DNA from 2 places in the Pollutimonas sp. M17 genome. Region 1 is predicted to be linked to the other one. Evidence: predicted binding sites of a transcription regulator. Region 1 holds the regulator's gene; the other holds the start of a gene.
The links. The regulator FNR, encoded in region 1, switches genes on or off when oxygen is low (the NO sensors DNR and NnrR bind a similar motif). The targets are predictions, from matches to a motif close to TTGATNNNNATCAA.

Region 1 (9,797 bases):
GCTGCCCCAGCCGCTGAAGCTGGATCCGCGCAATCGACTCGATGTGCTTGGCTTCCAAGCCATGGAATACCACCACCTCGTCGATCCGGTTCAGGAACTCGGGCCGGAACGACTGCTTCAGCTCGTCCCAGATCACCTCCTTCACCACCTCGTACGGCTGCCCCGCCATGCTCTGGATATGCTGCGACCCCAGGTTCGACGTCATGATGATCACCGTATTCCGGAAATCCACCGTGCGCCCCTGGCCGTCGGTCAGCCGGCCATCGTCCAGCACCTGCAACAGCACATTGAACACGTCCGGGTGCGCCTTCTCGACCTCGTCGAGCAGCACCACGCTGTAGGGCTTGCGCCGCACCGCCTCGGTCAGGTAGCCGCCCTCCTCATAGCCGACATAGCCCGGGGGCGCCCCGATCAAGCGGGCCACCGAATGCTTCTCCATGAATTCGCTCATGTCGATGCGTATCATGTGGTCGTCCGAATCGAACAGGAAGCTGGCCAGCGCCTTGGTCAATTCCGTCTTGCCCACCCCGGTCGGTCCCAGGAACAGGAAAGAGCCATAGGGCCGGGACGGATCCGACAGCCCGGCGCGGGAACGGCGTATCGCGTCGGCCACCAGGCTGACGGCCTCGTTCTGGCCCACCACCCGCTCGTGCAGGAAATCCTCCATCTTCAGCAGCTTGTCGCGCTCGCCCTGCATCATCTTGGCCACGGGTATGCCGGTCGCCCGCGATACGACTTCCGCGATTTCCTCGGCTCCCACCTGCGTGCGCAAAAGGCGGGGATGCTCCGACGCGCCGGCTTCCTGCTGGCCCGCCTCGGCGGCCTGCAAACGGCCTTCCAGCTCGGGCAGCTTGCCGTACTGCAGCTCGGCCAGCTTGTCGAACTGGCCCTTGCGCTGCAGCTCGGCCATCTCGGCGCGCGTGCGTTCGATCTCCTCTTTGATCGCCTGCGAGCCCTGCACCGCGGCCTTCTCGGCCTTCCAGATTTCCTCGAAGTCGTTGTACTCGCGCTGCAGCTTCAGGAGCTCGTCTTCGATGGCCTTCAGCCGGCGCTGCGAACCTTCATCCGTATCCTTGTTGACCGCTTCGCGCTCGATCTTCAATTGGATGATGCGGCGATCCAGCTTGTCCATGACCTCGGGCTTGGAATCGATTTCCATGCGGATGCGGGCCGCCGCCTCGTCGATCAGGTCGATGGCCTTGTCGGGCAGGAAGCGGTCGGTGATGTAGCGGTTGGAGAGCTCGGCCGCCGCCACGATGGCCGGATCGGTAATGGCTACGCCATGGTGCAGTTCATAGCGCTCCTGAAGGCCGCGCAGGATGGCAATGGTGGATTCGACATCGGGCTCGTTGATGAAGACCTTCTGGAAGCGGCGTTCCAGCGCGGCATCCTTCTCGATGTACTTGCGGTATTCGTCCAGCGTGGTCGCGCCTATGCAATGCAGTTCGCCGCGCGACAGGGCGGGCTTGAGCATGTTGCCGGCGTCCATCGCGCCCTCGGCCTTGCCCGCGCCGACCATGGTGTGCAATTCATCGATGAAGACGATGGTCTGCCCGTCGTCCTGGGAAAGCTCCTTCAGGACCGCCTTCAGCCGCTCTTCGAATTCGCCCCGATACTTGGCGCCGGCCAGCAAGGCCGCCATGTCCAGGGACAATACCCGCTTGCCCTTCAGGGTCTCGGGCACCTCGTTGTTGACGATGCGCTGCGCCAGCCCTTCGACGATGGCCGTCTTGCCCACGCCCGGCTCGCCGATGAGCACAGGGTTGTTCTTGGTGCGTCGCTGCAATATCTGTATGGAACGGCGGATTTCGTCGTCGCGGCCGATCACCGGGTCCAGCTTGCCCTGGCGGGCGCGCTCGGTCAGGTCGGTGGTGTACTTGGACAAGGCCTCGCGGTTGGATTCGCCTTCGGAGTCGGATACCGACGCGCCGCCGCGCACCGCCTCGATGGCGGCTTCCAGCGCCTTGCGCTGCAGGCCCGACTCGCGCAGGAGCCGGCCGGTTTCGCCCTTGTCGTCGGACATGGCCAGCAGGAAGAGTTCGCTGGCAATATAGGTATCGCCCCGGTTCGAGGCCTCTTTGTCGGTGCGCGCCAGCGCCGCCTGCAAATCGCGGCTGGCCTGGATATTGCCCTCGGCGCCCTGCACCTGGGGGAAGCTTTCGATCTGCGTGTTCAAGGCCGGCCCCAGGCGGTTGGCCGCCACGCCGGCGCGCGCCAGCAGGCTGGCCGCACCGCTGTCCGTATCGGCCAGCAGGGCCGCCAGGACGTGGGCCGGCTCGATATACTGATTATCGTGCTTCACGGCCAGGCTTTGCGCGTCGGCAAGGGCCTGCTGGAACTTCGTCGTCAATTTATCGTATCGCATAATATGGTTTTCACTGAAATGGGAGAGCATGTGCTCGAATAGTGAATATGTGCGGCCGGAACAGGCATTTTCAAGGGCGTTTGCGGCCGCCGCGGACCGAAGGCGTTCCCCATGCTGATACTATTGCACTTGGCCCGGCCCCGCACTGACTGGCCGCCTACCTGACACGCCAGCATGGACAAATTCAAACAACTCGAAAGCTTCGTGGCCGTTGCGACACTGGGCAGCCTGTCGGCCGCCGCCCGGGCCGAAGGCATCGCCCCGGCAATGATGGGCCGGCGCATCAGCTCGCTTGAAGCGCGCCTGGGCATCAAGCTTCTGGCGCGCTCCACCCGCCGCCTGTCCCTGACCTCGGAAGGCGCCGAACTGTTCGAAGAGGCGCAGCGCATCCTGCGCGAACTGAATGACGCTGAATCGCGCATTTCACAGGGCAGCATACGGCCCAGCGGGCATTTGCGCGTCAGCGCGCCGGCGGGCTTCGGGCGGCGCCACGTGGCGCCGCTGATACCCGAGTTCGTCGCCGCCTACCCCGAGGTCACCGTCACCCTCGACCTCAGCGACCGCCTGGTCGATCTCATCGAAGAACGCTACGACTGCGCCATCCGCCTGGGCGAACTGGACGATTCCCAGATCGTCGGATTGCGCCTGGCCGACAACAAACGCGTCATCGTCGCCGCTCCGTCCTACCTGCAGGAATACGGCCGCCCCAATACGCCCGACGATCTGGCGCAGCACAACTGCCTGTCTTTCGGCAACCAGGGCAATCAGGCCCGGGGGTGGCTGCTCAGGCAGGACGGGGAACTGCGCGCCGTGCGCGTCAAGGGCAATATGGCCTGCAGCGACGGATCGGTGCTGCATCAGTGGACGCTGGCCGGCATCGGGCTGGCCTGGCGTTCTTTGTGGGAAGTCCAGGAGGACCTGGCCGAGGGGCGCCTGATCAGCGTGCTGGACGACTACGCGGCCCCGGCCAACGGCATTTTCGCCATGCTGCCCGAACGCAAGCACCTGCCCCTGCGTGTACGCCTGTTCATCGACATGGTCAAGGCGCGCTATGCATCGCCCGCCTACTGGAATCCCACTGGCGAAAAAACCACACTCAGGTGACAAGCAAGGGATTAAAAGCCCGCTACCGTATACTTGATGCATGTCATGGCAAGGGATGCGCCAGTCTCCCTGACTGAAAGCTTACAATGAAGCATACGGCCCTTAGCTGGCCGCCGAACCTTACTTCCTCGCCCACGAGGACGATTGAATGCAGAAAAAAATTCCTGTTACTCCCAATTCGACGCGCTGTTCCACTTGCATGCTCAGCGAAATATGCCTGCCGCTGGGCATGCCGCGCAATGATGTCGCCAAGCTGGATGAATTGGTCAAGGAACGCATCCGCATCCCCAAGGGGAGTGCCCTGTTCCGCCTGGGCGACAAGACCGAAGCGGTGTACGGCATCCGGTCGGGCTCCCTGAAGACCCAGCTGGAGGATTCCTCCGGCCAGGTGCAGATCACCGGCTTCCTGCTGCCCGGCGAGATCCTGGGCATGGACGGCCTGCTGGACAACACCCATGTATCCCACGCCATCGCGCTGGAAGATACCGAAGTCTGTGTCATACGCATAGACGAAATGGACCAGCTGTCGCAGCATCTTCCAGTGCTGCAGCAACAGTTCCGGCGGCTCATGAGCAAGGAAATCAGCCGTTCGCACCATCTGATCATGGCCCTGGGCGCCCTGCGGTCCGAGCAAAGGCTGGCCGCCTTCCTGGTGAACCTGTCGCAAAGGCTGGTTGTGCTGGGCTATTCGGCCAGTGAATTCATCCTGCGCATGAGCCGCGAGGAAATCGGCAACTACCTGGGCCTGACCCTGGAGACCGTCAGCCGTCTGTTTTCCCGCTTTGCGCGGGAGGGGCTGATCCGGGTCCAGCAACGCGAGGTCCACATCCTGGACATGCGCAATCTGCAGGCGCTGGCCGGCACCGACTGCGGCTGAGGGCCGCCCCGCCGCTACGCGGCGGTTATTGCTCTATGGGATCGCCGAACTCGTCGACCAGCTGGCCGCGAGGCGCCAGGTGCAGGCTCAGGGCGCTGGACAAGGCGGCCATCAGCCAGAAAAGAAAGAATCCCCCCGCATACACTTGCTGGCGAGTAGCTTCCATATAGCCGAAAAAGGCGATATCCAGGGGATCGACCATGGCGAATACCGCTGCACTGGTGGCCGCGCCCACCAGGAACGAAGGCCATAAAATCCACATCAATGAACGCCACCGCATAAAGGTCTCCCGTCGTATTCTTTTGCTTGCCTAAGGTTTTGAAGGCGGCGGAGTCTGGGTTTGCTTGCTGACGACCAGGCCGCGCTTGACGCCCCCGTCGGTAATGGCCTGATCCCCAAAATTCTGCACCGCCAGCACAATGGTAATGATACAGCCAACGACGGCCGCCGCCGGGCCGGCCATGAGTATCCATGGCCAGGGCTCCCGCCACCAGGGCTTGCTGCTGTTTTCGGGCCCATTCGCGCCAGTGGGTTGGGTGTCGGACATGGTGCTGCCTCCTGGAATCATTTTGGCACAAAAAAGCTGGAACGCTCGACGACGGTCGTTTCGCCTTCCTCGCCATAGCTGCCCACCACGGTGAGCTCGATATCGTGCAGGCCCGCGTCGACCTTGCCGGCCGGCGCCCGTACCACGATGGGCACCAGCCGGTTCGACGCCGGATCGACGTGGACTGTGGTCGCGCCATGGTCGGCCGTCATGATGGACAGCTCGGGCAGACCGCTGGCGCCCAGGGTCAGCTCGACCGGCGACTCGGACGTGTTGATGAACTGCAGGCGATAAACGTTCTCTATCATGCCGCCCGCCACTTCGCGGCCCAGTACGCCCCGGTCGCGGATGACGTCCATGCGCAGGTTCGTGCGCGTGGCCAGCGACACCACGAAGCCAATGACGATCAACCCCAATATGAAGGAGTAAGCCAGCACCCGCGGCCGCAGCATGCGCTTGCGGACCTGGCTTTGCGTCATGCCGTCGGCGATGGCGCGCCCGGAGGTATATCGGATCAGGCCTTTGGGATAATCCATTTTTTCCATGACCTGATCACAGGCGTCGACACAGGCGCCGCAGCCTATGCACATGTATTGCAGGCCGTCGCGGATGTCGATGCCGGTGGGGCAAACCTGCACGCACAGGCTGCAATCGACGCAGTCGCCCATGCCGGCTTCCTTGTGGTCGATGCGGCGCGAGCGTCCGCCCCTGGGCTCACCGCGCACATGGTCGTAGGTCACCACGAAGGTGTCGTCGTCGACCATCACGCTCTGGAAGCGCGCATAGGGGCACATGTATTTGCAGACGGCTTCACGCATGAAGCCCGCGTTGCCCCAGGTCGCGAAGGCGTAGAACACCATCCAGAACCACTGCCACGGCCCCAGGGACAGGGTCAGCAGGCCCATGCCCAGTTCGCGTATGGGCGCGAAATAGCCGATGAAGGTGGAGCCCGTCCACCAGGCGATCAGCAGCCAGACGATGTGCTTGGATGCCTTCAGGCGTATCTTGCGCCATGTCCAGGGTTGCTCGTCCAGGCGGATGCGCGCCAGCCGGTCGCCCTCGATGCGCCGCTCGACCCACATGAAGATTTCGGTATAGACCGTTTGCGGACAGGCATAGCCGCAGAACAGGCGCCCCGCCATCGCGGTGAACAGGAACAGGGCGAAGGCCGAAACCACCAGCAGGACGGCCAGGTAGATGACGTCCTGCGGCCACAGCACCATGCCGAAGATGTAGAACTTGCGCGCGGCCAGATCGAACAATACGGCCTGGCGGCCGTTCCATTGCAGCCAGGGCAGTCCGTAGAAGATCAATTGCGTCACGAACACCATGACGATGCGCCAGCGCGCGAAGATGCCCGACACCGAGCGCGGGTAGATCTTGCTGCGCACGTCGGACAGCGCCTTCTCGACCTGCGGAGAAGCGCCACCCCCGACCCTGGATACGCGGGGCGGCTGCCAGGCGGGCGCCGCCGCGGATGTTTGCGTGGTCGGATTGACGGGTGGTTCGCTGCTCATGTGTGGCCTTTTATTTCGCTGCTGTGCTGGTTCCCTGATTGGACAAGCCCCATACCCATGCGGTAAGCATGCGGATCTGGTCCTCGGTCAGAATGCCTTCCTGCGCCGGCATGCGGTTCTCGCGTCCGTTCAGGATGGTGTCCACGATGGACGCCTCGGAGCTGCCATAGAGCCAGACATTGTCGGTCAGGTTCGGCGCACCCAGGGCGGTGTTGCCCTTGCCTTCGACGCCGTGGCAGGCGACACAGAAGGTCTCGAAGCCGCGCTTGCCCGGCACGACGCGCAGCGGATCGCTGGCCAGGCCCGACAGGGAACGCACGTATTGGGCGATGTCGGCGGCCTCGGCCGGCTTGATGGACGACTTCCAGGCGGGCATCATGCCGTGCCGGCCCTTGGTGATGGTTTGCAGGATCTGTTCGGGCGCGCCGCCGTACAGCCAGTCGCCATCGGCCAGGTTGGGGAAGTTGCCGCTGCCCCGGGCATCCGAACCATGGCATTGCGCACAGTTGTTCAGGAACAGCCGCTGCCCGATTTCGCGGGCCTGCTCGTCGTGGGCCACCTCGGTGATCGGCATTTCCTTGTAGCGGGCGTATACCGGCCGGATCTGCTCGTTCATGGCCTCTTGCTGCGCCTTGACCTGCCTGGCCGCGGTATAGCCCAGAGTGCCCTCGTAGCTGCCCAGGCCGGGATACAGGAACAGCATGCCCAGGGCAATGACGCACAGCCCTATGTAGAACACCGTCCACCATCGCGGCACCGGCGTGTTCAGCTCGGTCAGGTCGCCGTCCCAGACGTGTCCGGTGTCCTCGACCTGAGGCACGGTCTTCTTCAGCCAGGCGCGCTGGGTGAACAGCAGCCAAAGGCAAAAGACGATCCCGCCGATGGCGATGATGGCGATGAAGTAGCTCCAGAAGCTACTGACGAAGTCACTCATGCGAGCCCCCTGCATTTTTATCCGTCGAGCGTTCATCGGGCATGGCGAAAGGCAGCAGCGATGCTTCCCGGTTCGCGTCGGCCCGGCCGCGTGAGTAAGCCCACCATACGATGCCCAGGAAGGTCAGCATGGCGATGATTGTTGCAATTCCATTGACGATAGCCATTACAGCGCTCCTTCGGAAACCGCCTTGGCGGCCGCCTCGCGGCCGGCCACGCCCAGGCCCTGCAGATACGCCACCAGGGCGTCCTCTTCGGTCTTGCCCTTCAACTGCTCGGGCGCCTTCTGGATCTGCTCGTCGGTATAGGGCACGCCCAGCTTGCGCAGCGCGCGCATGCGGTCCTGGACGTTCTCCTGATCGACCCGATTGTGCTGCAGCCAGGGATAGGCGGGCATGTTGGACTCTTTCACCACGTCACGCGGATTGCGCAGGTGCACGCGGTGCCAGTCGTCGGAATAGCGCTGGCCGACCCGCGCCAGGTCGGGGCCGGTGCGCTTGGAACCCCACAGGAAGGGGTAGTCGTAGGTGGATTCGCCGGCCAGCGAATAAGGGCCGTAGCGCAGCACCTCGGAGCTGAGCATGCGGATCTGCTGCGAATGGCAGCCCACGCATCCCTCGCGTATGTAGACGTCACGGCCGATGAGGTTGAGCGGCTCGTAGGGCTGCACGCCCGGGGCCGGCGCCGTGGTCGAATGCTGGAAGAACAAGGGGACGATCTGCACCAGACCCGCGAAGGAGATCACCACGATGCTCAGGATGATCAGCAGGCCGACGTTGGTTTCGATCAGCTTGTGGGAAAAACCGGCGGTTTTCTTGGACATGCGGGTTCTCCTCAAGCCATGCCCGTCGTCGCCGCCGTGGCGGACGCGGGGCCGAGCAGCGCGGGATCGACCGGATCCGGACTGCGTTTATAGACGACGGGATTCACTTTGGGCTGCCCCTTGACGGTGATCCAGGTATTCCAGGCCATCACGCCCATGCCCGACAGGAAGCACAGGCCACCGAGCAAGCGGATGACATAGAAGGGATAGGTGGCCTTGACCGCCTCGACGAAGCTGTAGGTCAAGGTGCCGTCGGCGCCGGTGGCGCGCCACATCAGGCCCTGCATGACGCCGGCGATCCACATCGAGCTGATGTACAGGACCACGCCCAGCGTCGCCATCCAGAAGTGCAGCTCGACCAGCTTCATGCTGGCCATGGCGCTGCGCCCGTAAAGGCGGGGAATCATGTAGTAGAAGGATCCGAAGGTGATCATGGCGACCCAGCCCAGCGCGCCCGAATGCACGTGGCCCACCGTCCAGTCGGTGTAATGCGACAAGGCATTGACGGTGCGGATGGACATCATCGAGCCCTCGAAGGTGGACATGCCGTAGAAGGACAGGGCCACGACCAGGAATTTCAGGATGGGGTCGGTGCGCAGCTTGTGCCAGGCGCCCGACAGAGTCATGATGCCGTTGATCATGCCGCCCCAGGAAGGCGCCAGCAGGATGAGCGACAGGGCCATCCCCAGCGACTGCGTCCAGTCGGGCAAGGAGGTATACAGCAGGTGATGGGGGCCCGCCCACATATAGGTGAAGGCCAGCGCCCAGAAGTGCACGATGGACAGGCGGTACGAGTAAATGGGGCGTTCGGCCTGCTTGGGCACGAAGTAGTACATCATGCCCAGGAAGCTGGTGGTCAGGAAGAAGCCCACGGCGTTATGGCCGTACCACCACTGCACCATGGCGTCCTGCACGCCGCCATAGATGGAATACGACTTCCACCATGAAACCGGCATTTCAAGATTATTGAAAATATGCAGGACGGCGATGGTCAGGATGTAGGACCCGAAGAACCAGTTCGCCACGTAGATGTGCCGGACCCGGCGCTTGGCGATGGTGCCGAAGAACACCACGGCGTAGGTGATCCAGACCAGGGCGATCAGGATGTCCAGCGGCCATTCGAGTTCGGCGTATTCCTTGGTGCTGGTGAAGCCCATGGGCAGGGTGATGACCGCCCCCACCAATACGGCCTGCCATCCCCAGAAGGTGAAGGCGGCCAGCTTGTCGCTGAACAGCCGCACCTGACAGGTGCGCTGCACCACGTAGTAGGACGTGGCGAACAAGGCACTGCCGCCGAAGGCGAAGATCACCCCGTTCGTATGCAATGGGCGCAGACGGCCGTAGCTGAGCCACGGCGTGTTGAAATTGAGTTCCGGCCAGATGAGTTGCGCCGCGATCAGTACCCCGACCGCCATGCCGACCACCCCCCAGACTATGGTGGCAATCGTGAATTGCCTGACGACACCATAGTTGAAGGTTTCAGCCTGATTTCCGATAGCATCGGAAGTGCCCATGAGCTTCCCCTAAACAAATAAACAATATGAGACGCCAGCATGATGGCGCAACGAGCCCAAGCCCTCTTTGATCTGCATCAAGATGGACCCAGTCGTCTTGCCGCTGACGTTTCCGCA
Region 2 (9,797 bases), 380 kb from region 1:
TGCCCCCTCGGTTGCGCTGAAGGTTCCAAACGGCCTGTGCTTCTCGCCCGACGGCTTCCTGTATAGCGTCGAGCACAATCGGGTATTGGTGTTTCCCGCCGCGGAGTTTTTCAACGAAGGCCCCGACGTGGCGGCCGGAGTCGTCGTGCCCCAGGGAGAACTGATTCCGGTGGCCGACGAGAGCTTCAATCACGGCGCGCGGACCTGCCGCATCGGCCCGGACAAGAAGCTGTACATCACCATGGGCAACCCGTTCAACGTGCCGCCCAGGGAAAAGCTGGAGCCCTACGGCAAAGTGGGCATGATGGGCATCATCCGCATGGACGTCGACGGCAAGAACCGCGAAGTCTTCGCGCACGGCGTGCGCAATTCGGTGGGCCTGGATTTCAACCCGAAAGACCAGACCTTGTGGTTCACCGACAACCAGGTCGACGGCATGGGCGACGACAAGCCCGCCGGAGAGCTGAACCGCGCGACCGAGGCCGGCCAGGACTTCGGCTTCCCCATCTATGGCGGCGGGCATACGCGGACCGTGGAGTACAAGGACGATCCGGAGCCCGCGAATGTCATATTCCCGCAAGTCGAAATGGACGCGCATGCGGCCGATCTCGGGCTGACTTTCTACAGCGGCAAGATGTTCCCCGAAAAATACCGGGGCGGCATTTTCTCGGCGCAGCACGGTTCGTGGAACCGGACCACGCCGATAGGCGCGCGCGTGATGTTCACCAGCCTGAAGGAGGACGGCACGGCCGACAAGACCGAGGTGTTCGCCGATGGCTGGCTGACGTCGAACAACGAGTATCTGGGCCGGCCGGTCGATGTGGCGGTGCTGCCCGATGGCTCCCTGCTCGTGTCGGACGACTATGCCGGCGCCATCTACCGGATCTCGTATGAGGGCGAGTAAGCCGGTTCTGAAACGCATGGCGGGAGGATTGGCGGGCTTGCTGCTGCTCGTGCCGGCAGCCCGTTCCACGGCGGCCGATGTGGCGGCGGGACGGGCCAAAGCGGCGCAGTGCGCCGTCTGCCACGGCGCCAACGGCATTGCGACCTTGCCCGATGCGCCCAATCTTGCCGGCCAGAGCGAAATCTACCTGGCCAAGGCCTTGCGCGACTTCAAGTCGGGCGCGCGGAAGAACGAAATGATGACCATGATGGCGGCCGGCCTGTCGGATGCCGACATCGAGAATCTCGCGGCTTACTACCAGAGCATCGAAATCACTGTAAAGCAGCCATAGAGCGCCCGCCCTTCACGATGGAAGGGCGGGTGGTGCGGGAGTAATCAGCCGGCCAGTTTCAGCGTGCCGGTCATGATGGCCCAATGCCCGGGGAAAGAGCAGAAGAAGGCATAGTTTTCGCCGGCCGCCAGTTTCGCGGTGTCGAAAGTGACCGACGCCGACTCGCCGCCGCCTATGACTTTGGTATGGGCGATGACGCGGGCGTCGCCTTCTTTTACATAGTCCTTGTCCAGGCCGGCGGCCATGCCGTCGGTGGCGACGCCTTGCTTGTCGGCTTCCTTGGTCAGCACCCAGTTATGGCCCATGGCGGCCTTGGGCAACTGGCCGACGTGCTTCAGGTGCACCGTGAATTCCTTGCAGCTTTTGTCCACCGTCATTTCCTTGGTGTTGAACTGCATGGCGTCATTGCTTTCGATGGTGGCTTCGCATTGCGCAGCCATGGCGGGTACGGCCATGATCGAAAGCAGGGCGGCGAAGGTGGCTTTGACTAACATGGGGATGATCTCCAGGAAACGAGTGGAACAAAAATCGGCATTGTTGTCGGGGATGCTGCAATGCCCTATGCTTCTCATTTAAGCGCCTAATCGTGGCACGCGTCTTGATCCAGGTCAAATCGATACGGGTTTTCCCCAGTCGGACTGCCAGCCGCCAACACACTTCGACACAAAGGTCATCCCGATGCTCGACCAGATTATCGATACCCGTATCCATGACATCGGCGGAGGCTTCGAAGTCGGCCGCGTCCTGCCTTTCCGGCAGCGGCGGATGGTGGGGCCCTTCATTTTCTTCGACCGCATGGGTCCGCACGACCTGCCGGCGCCGGTACCCATGCAAACGGATGTGCGTCCGCATCCGCATATCGGCCTGTCCACCGTGACCTATCTGTTCGAAGGCCAGATGACTCACCGCGACAGCCTGGGTGTCGAGCAGGCCATCCTGCCGGGCGCATTGAACTGGATGACGGCGGGCTCGGGAATCAGCCATTCCGAACGTTTCGATGGCATGCGCCAGGACGGCGGCCGCATCGACGGCATTCAGGCCTGGGTTGCCTTGCCCGAGGGCAACGAAGAAGACGATCCGGCTTTCGCCCACTACGCAGCCGAAACACTGCCTCAGTTCACCGACGCAGGCATCACGGGCCGCATCATCGCCGGCAGCGCGTATGGCATGGACAGCCCCGCCAAAACCCATTCGCCGCTTTTCTACCTGCATGTGGAACTTCAGGCAGGCGCGAAGCTCGAGCTGCCCGCCGGATACACGGAACGCGCAGTCTACGTGGCGCTGGGCCGCATCGAGATCGACGGAGCCCAATACCGGCCGGGCCAGATGGCGGTCTTTTCGGCGGGCGGGACGCCATACCTTGTCGCCCTGGAGGCCACGCGGATCATGCTGCTGGGCGGCGAACCCCTGGGCGCCCGCCATATCTGGTGGAATTTCGTTTCTTCGCGCAAGGACCGCATCGAACAGGCCAAGGCGGACTGGACCGCCGGCCGCATTGCCTTGCCGACACAGGATAATGCCGAATTCATTCCCTTGCCGCAGGCCGCCGCCTGATAATCCACGATAAAGGAAAACGCATGCCCAACCGGATCCGCACGCCATTCATCGGCACCCGCTTGGCATCGGCCTGTACGGCCTTGCTGCTCTCCTGGCCCGCATATGCAGCAGGCGCCAGCTTGGCCGAGTCGGGGCAATCGCTGGCCGGCGCGGGCTTGCCCGGCGTTCCCGCCTGTACGAGCTGCCATGGCGCGAAAGGCGAAGGCATGGCAGCGGCCGGCTTTCCTTACCTGGCGGGGCAGGGAGCCGCCTACCTGGAAAGCCAGCTAAGGGATTTTGCGGACGGCCAGCGGGCCAGCCCCATCATGGGTCCCATCGCCAAAGGGCTGGACGCCAGCCAGATCAAGGCGCTTGCCGCCTATTATTCGCAGTTGCCGGCGCCATTCGACAAGGAATCGCTCGCCGGCCATGTGGATACGTATCCAGCGGGAGACCCCGGCGCCTGGCTGGCCAATCGCGGCGACTGGAGCAAAGTCATTCCCGCCTGTATTCAATGCCATGGCCCGGGCGGCATCGGCGTCGGCGCCGACTTTCCCGCCCTGGCCGGGCAGCCCGCAGCCTATCTTCAGGCGCAACTGACCGCCTGGAAGGCCGGGCAGCGCCCGCCGGGGCCTCAAGGCCTGATGGGCGACATCGCGGCGCGCATGGATGCGCAGCAGATTTCCGCCGCGGCGGCCTATTTCGCGCAACTGCCCCCAACGGCCGCCGGCCAGCCGTCCGGTACCGCAGCCAATAGCGAGAAAGCCCCCATTTCTTCAGCCGGCGCCGCGCCATCCCCCGCGGAGCGCTCCAGCGGAGCGCCGCCCAGCGGATTTGCGCCGCCGCCCGCCGATGCCATCCCCGACAATGAGTTCGGCAAAGTCGTGCGGCAGGGTCAGGATATTTTTCTTCGCACCGGAGAACATGCCGGTAAGTTCGTGGGCAACAGCCTTAATTGCGTCAGCTGCCATATGGATGCCGGCAGGCGCAAAGACGCATCGCCCATGTGGGCGGCTTATGTCATGTATCCGGCCTACCGCTCCAAGAACGGGCATGTCAATACATTGGCCGAGCGTCTGCAAGGCTGTTTCGCCTACAGCATGAACGGCGCCATGCCGCCCGCGGACAGCGAAACCATCGTTGCGCTGGAAAGTTATATGTACTGGATGGCCAAAGGCGCGCCCACCGGCGTCAAGTTGGAAGGGCAGGGGTTCAAGCGCCTGCCCGCAGCGGCCCAGGCCCCGGACTACCTGCGTGGCCAGAAGGTGTTTCAAAAGAACTGTGTGCTATGCCACGGAGCCGATGGCGCGGGGCAAAAAGCACAGGGGAAAATGGTATTTCCCGCTTTGTGGGGCGACAATTCCTTCAACTGGGGCGCCGGCATGCATAGCGTTCCGACGGCCGCGGCCTTCATCAAGGCGAATATGCCGCTGGGCGGCATGGATGTCCTGACCGACCAGGAAGCCTGGGATGTGGCCTATTACATGAATGCGCACGAAAGGCCGCAAGATCCTCGATACACCGGGTCGCTGGCCGAGACTCAGCAAAAATACCACGATGCGCAAACCGATTTGTATGGCCAGACCGTCAACGGCCACGTCCTGGGTTCCGCGGCGCCGCCGCCCGGAGGTTCGCTGCGCAAGTAATTTTCGCGCCCGGGATCCGGCCTTAGCCACGCCGGACAAAGGGGTGGACGCGGCTGCGCAGGCTGGCCAGTTCGCTCTCCAGACCCTGAATGCGATCGAGCAGCTTCATGGCCAGTGCCAGCCCATGAGCGTCCAGCTCGAAATCGTCGCGCAGGCGGCGAGCCGTACGCGCCACGACGACGCATTCGGTATGAAAGAAATAATTGCCTGGATCGTCGTTCGAAGGAGTCAGGATGCCGGTTTCGACCAGGTCCAGGATATCGTCGCGGGCGAGTCCCGACACCTCGATGATGTGCTCCAGCGAGCAGATATCGGATGTGTTCAACCATACGGCTTCAACAGTGCGGATAGTCATGGCTGTTTCCCTGCATTCAGTTGGGCGCGCGGGTCGTATCCCGAGACCGCGGCCAGTTGGCTGAACAGTTCGCGTTCCTGTTCGGTGGGTGTGTGCGGCACGTCGATGCGCACGGCGGCATACAGGTCGCCCTGTGTGCCATTGGCGCCCGGCATGCCTCTTTTTGCCAGGCGCAGCTTGCGGTCGGCCACCGTGCCCGGCGGTATGGTCATTTCGACCGGGCCGCCCAGGGTAGGCACCTGAACCGTTCCTCCCAGCACCGCTTCCCACGGGCTCAAGGGCAGGTCGAGATATAGATCCTGTTTGTCCAGGCGGTATAGCTTGTGCGGGCTTATTTGTATGACCAGGTAAAGGTCGCCCGGCCTGCCGCCATGCAGGCCGCTGCCGCCTTTGCCCGGCAGCCGCAGCCGCTGGCCCTCGGCCGCGCCCTTCGGTATGCGCACCCTGAACGTCCGGGGCACGCGGTGCAACAGGCCTTGAGCGTCGTAATCCGGCACGGCGACGCTGATATCGGTTTCCGCCCCGCTATAGACTTGCTCCAGGCTTACCGGCAAGACCATCTCGAAATCCTGGCCATGCAGCGGCTGCCCCGTACGGCCTCGCCGCCCGCCGCCCTGGGCGGCTGCGAAGGCGGCGAGAAGGTCCGCCAGGTCCACATCCTCGAAGTCTTGCGGAGCTTCATGAAAGTGCTCGCGCCATTCGCGCGGCGGCACGAAGTCCTCGCCCGCCGGGCGGGTGCCCAGGGCGTCGTAGGCCGCGCGCTTCTCCGGGTCCTTCAAGGTGGCATAGGCCTCGGCCACCTGCTTGAACTTGTCCTCCGCGCCCGCTTCCTTGGATACATCGGGATGGTATTGATGGGCCAGCTTGCGGTAGGCCTTCTTGATGTCGGCTTGGGTGGCATCGCGCGCCAGGCCCAGAACCTGGTAGTAATCAATATATTTCATTGAAGCTCCCGCTATGGCAAGAACGTGGCCTGGCATAAGCCCCGGCTTCAGCAATTGTCGCGCCCAGTCGCCGGCTTGGCCAGCCCCTTTTGCCAGGCCCGGCGCGCGCCAAGCGCCATCCGCCGGGCCTGCGATTTGCTGGGATCGCCACAGTACACACTCAAACCGAGGAGATCTTCATGGGCCAGAACCACGACAGCAACGAACGCGGTAGCCACCAGACCGTGGAACGCCAACGCGCGATACAAAGGGAGCAGGAAGAGAAGGACGCCGGCAAGTCCAAAGGCCAGTCCTCCGGCGCCGTCCAGACGGGCGCGAGGGACCACCCCGAGCCGCCGCTCCCGGCCCAGCACCTGGAGAAGCCCGGCAACGAAAAGGACTTGGTGCTCGCGCCGCAATTCCAGGCGCCCGCCTACAAGGGTAGCGGCAAGCTGGAAGGGCTGTCGGCGATTGTCACCGGCGGCGATTCAGGCATAGGCAGGGCGGTGTCGGTGCTGTTCGCCCGCGAGGGAGCGGACGTCGCCGTGGTCTACCTGAATGAGCATGAGGACGCCAGGGAAACACAGCGCTGCGTCGAAGCCGAGGGCAAGCGCTGCCTGCTGATTCCCGGGGATGTGAAGGACGCCGAATTCTGCCGCGCGGCGGTGGCGCAAACCGTGCAGGCCTTCGGCAAGCTGGACGTCCTGGTCAACAATGCCGCCTTCCAGGAGCATGCCGACACGCTCCAGGACATCACCGAAGAGCGCTTCGATGAAACCATGCGCACCAATGTGTACGGCTACTTCCATATGGCCCGGGCGGCTCTGGACCACCTGAAGGAGGGCGCTGCCATCGTCAATACCGGCTCGGTCACAGGCCTTAGCGGCAATCCGCAATTGCTGGACTATTCCACGACGAAGGGTGCCATACATGCATTCACCATGTCTCTGGCCGCCAATCTGGCGAAGAAGGGGATACGGGTCAATGCCGTGGCGCCGGGACCGGTATGGACGCCTCTGAATCCCGCCGACAAGCCCGCGGAAAAAATCAAGTCGTTCGGCAGTCAAACGGCTCTGGGCCGGCCCGCGCAGCCCGAGGAAATCTCGCCGGCCTATGTTTTCCTGGCGTCCGCCGCATGCTCCAGCTATATCACCGGCATCGTGCTGCCGATTACCGGTTCGCCCGGCAGTTAGGTGCCATGCGTCATATACAGGCGGCAAGCGGCTCATGTATAGTGAATCCGCCAGATCGCCTGGATGGATCTTCACGGCAATGCCACGAGACTTGGAGGATGAGCTATGGCCGAATCGCATGACAAGGCTGCGCGCGGCGCAACCACCGGAGCTGGAGCGCCTGCGCCCAGCGATCGCAATTCCCTGACCATGGGCCCGAACGGGCCGATTTTGCTTCACGATGTTCATTTTCTTGAACAGATGGCGCACTTCAATCGCGAGAAGGTGCCCGAGCGCCAGCCGCATGCAAAGGGCGCCGGGGCGTTCGGCGTATTCGAGACCACCGCCGACGTCTCCGCCTACACGAAGGCCGCCTTGTTTCAGAAGGGCTGTAAGACCGAAATGCTGGCAAGGTTTTCGACCGTGGCCGGCGAAGCGGGCAGCCCCGACACCTGGCGCGATGTGCGCGGGTTTTCGCTCAAGTTCTATACGGAAGAGGGCAACTACGACCTCGTCGGCAACAACACCCCCATCTTTTTCCTGCGCGACCCGATGAAGTTTCCGCATTTCATCCGCAGTCAGAAACGCCTGCCGGACTCGGGATTGCGCGACAACCACATGCAGTGGGATTTCTGGACCAGCAATCCCGAATCGGCGCACCAGGTGACCTACGTGATGGGCGACCGCGGCCTGCCGCGCACATGGCGCCATATGAACGGCTACGGGTCGCACACGTATATGTGGATCAATGCCAAGGGCGACCGGTTCTGGGTGAAGTATCACTTCCACACCCGGCAAGGCATGGAGTTCTTCAATAACGAGCAGGCCAAGGAAATGGCCGGCCTGGATGCCGATTACCATCGCAGGGACTTGTTCGAGGCCATCGCCAAGGGCGATCATCCAAGCTGGACGCTGTCCGTCCAGGTCATGCCGTATGAAGAGGCCGCGGCCTATCGCTTCAATCCCTTCGACCTGACCAAGACCTGGTCGCACAAGGATTATCCACTGATTGAAGTGGGCACGATGACGCTCGATCGAAATCCCGAGAACTTCTTTGCCCAGATCGAACAGGCCGCATTTTCACCGGGCAACACGGTGCCCGGCATAGGCCTGTCGCCCGACAAGATGCTGCTGGGGCGCGCCTTTGCCTATAACGACGCGCAGCGCAATCGCATCGGCGCCAATTTCCATCAACTGCCGGTCAACAAGCCCAAAGTCCCGGTGAACACCTATATGTTCGACGGACAGATGGCCTACGAGCATAGCGGCAGCCAGCCCGTCTACGCGCCCAACTCCGAAGGCCGCAGCTGGGCCGACAACACCGGCAAGGTGGAGGACGGCTGGGAAACGGACAGCACCATGGTGCGCAGCGCCTACACCTTGCATGCCGAAGACGACGACTTCAGCCAGCCGGGCACCTTGGTGCGGGAGGTGTTCAACGATGCGCAACGTGACCGCCTTGTTGAAACCGTCGCCGGCAGCCTCTTGGGCGGGGTGCGCAGCCCGGTGCTGGAGCGCGCGTTCGAGTACTGGAAAAGCATAGACGCCGACGTGGGCCGTCGGATAGAGGAAAAAGTACGCTCGGGCAAGGCGCCGGAACCGGCGGCCGGAATGAGCGAAGCCTGATGTAGGAAGTGGCCGGGTCATCGTGTCCGGCCATTATTAAATTACGCATAATGTGTATTATGTAAAGTTAAAAAGGCGACCCCGAAGCGCCGCTTTCCGACCAGGAGCTTGATGGCAAGTTTCTGGAACTGGCCGGAGCCGTAATCGGCCATGAACAGGCCAAGACGCTACTGCAGCGCTTATGGACGCTGGAGGCCGAACCGACAGCATGCCTGTACAACATGGACCGTCTATAGCGTTGCCTCCCGGTTCAGGCTTGGGCGCGACGAGTGCGTGAAAAGCGGAAGGCAAGCAATACGACGAGGCTGTTCAGCCCTCCCGCCACTTCCCAAATCGTCCGCTGTTGAAATCCACCATCGCCTGGGCGATTTCTTCCTGGGTGTTCATGACAAAGGGCCCGTAGCCGACGATGGGCTCGTCGATGGGCTCGCCGCTTAAAAACAGCAAGATCGCATCGTTGTTCGCTTCGAGGGTCACTCGGGTGCCCGCTTTGTCCAGCACCGCCATCTGGGCCTCGCGGACGACGGCGTCGCCGTTGACCATCACCGTTCCCTGCATGACGATGACCGCGGTATTCCAGCCATCCGGAACATCCAGTTCAGCAACGCCGCCCTGGTTCAAGCGCATATCCCAGACATGCAGCGGTGAGAACGTCCTGGCCGGGCCCCTGCTTCCGGCGTACTCGCCCGCGATCACCCGCAGCGTCCCCGACCCCTTCGGCAGAGAGACCTGGGGAATATCGCTGCCGAGTATGGCCTGGTAGCCGGGCGACGCCATCTTGTCCTTGGCGGGCAGGTTCACCCAAAGCTGCGCCATATGAAGCGTGCCGCCCGAATGCGTGAATGCGTCGGAATGAAATTCTTCGTGCAGGATGCCGGCTCCGGCCGTCATCCATTGCACATCGCCGGGCCCTATCGTGCCGCCGCGGCCCGTCGAGTCGCGATGAGACACTTCGCCCTTGTATACGATGGTGACGGTCTCGAACCCGCGATGCGGATGCTGCCCCACCCCGCGCTTTTCGGCGCCGGGCGGGAATTCAGCGGGCCCCGCGTAGTCCAGCAAAAGAAAGGGACTGAGCTGCTTTCCATGGCTTTGATACGAAAACAGGGAGCGCACGGGAAACCCGTCGCCCACCCAATGAGGACGCGGAGCGTTATGAATGCCGAGCATCTTTTTCATGGCCTATCTCTGTGATTGCTCTATAGGAAACAGCATAAACCGCTAGCGAATAGCGCGATAGACCTCGAATTGAGTATCAGCGTTCCATTCATGGAACGATAAGCCGGCTTGCTCCGTTCCTGTAC

Region 2: a site for FNR is predicted at 1,834-1,847, ahead of azu (azurin). Genes of this name have one in related genera too.

Annotation. Positions count from the first base shown of each region.
Region 1 covers NZ_CP107548.1:2,265,570-2,275,366, forward strand. Annotated here, with positions in the region: gene clpB (ATP-dependent chaperone ClpB) at 1-2,365, opposite strand, end outside; gene OEG81_RS10730 (LysR family transcriptional regulator) at 2,540-3,469, shown strand; gene fnr (fumarate/nitrate reduction transcriptional regulator Fnr) at 3,618-4,346, shown strand; gene OEG81_RS10740 (hypothetical protein) at 4,372-4,626, opposite strand; gene OEG81_RS10745 (FixH family protein) at 4,657-4,893, opposite strand; gene ccoG (cytochrome c oxidase accessory protein CcoG) at 4,911-6,410, opposite strand; gene ccoP (cytochrome-c oxidase, cbb3-type subunit III) at 6,421-7,344, opposite strand; gene OEG81_RS10760 (cbb3-type cytochrome oxidase subunit 3) at 7,337-7,510, opposite strand; gene ccoO (cytochrome-c oxidase, cbb3-type subunit II) at 7,510-8,166, opposite strand; gene ccoN (cytochrome-c oxidase, cbb3-type subunit I) at 8,178-9,680, opposite strand.
Region 2 covers NZ_CP107548.1:1,887,913-1,897,709, forward strand. Annotated here, with positions in the region: gene OEG81_RS08975 (PQQ-dependent sugar dehydrogenase) at 1-904, shown strand, start outside; gene OEG81_RS08980 (c-type cytochrome) at 891-1,235, shown strand; gene azu (azurin) at 1,280-1,729, opposite strand; gene OEG81_RS08990 (pirin family protein) at 1,914-2,789, shown strand; partial or broken gene OEG81_RS18155 (c-type cytochrome) at 2,813-3,148, shown strand; gene OEG81_RS09000 (c-type cytochrome) at 3,203-4,417, shown strand; gene OEG81_RS09005 (chaperone modulator CbpM) at 4,440-4,772, opposite strand; gene OEG81_RS09010 (DnaJ C-terminal domain-containing protein) at 4,769-5,716, opposite strand; gene OEG81_RS09015 (SDR family oxidoreductase) at 5,896-6,888, shown strand; gene OEG81_RS09020 (catalase) at 6,994-8,493, shown strand; gene OEG81_RS09030 (pirin family protein) at 8,803-9,672, opposite strand.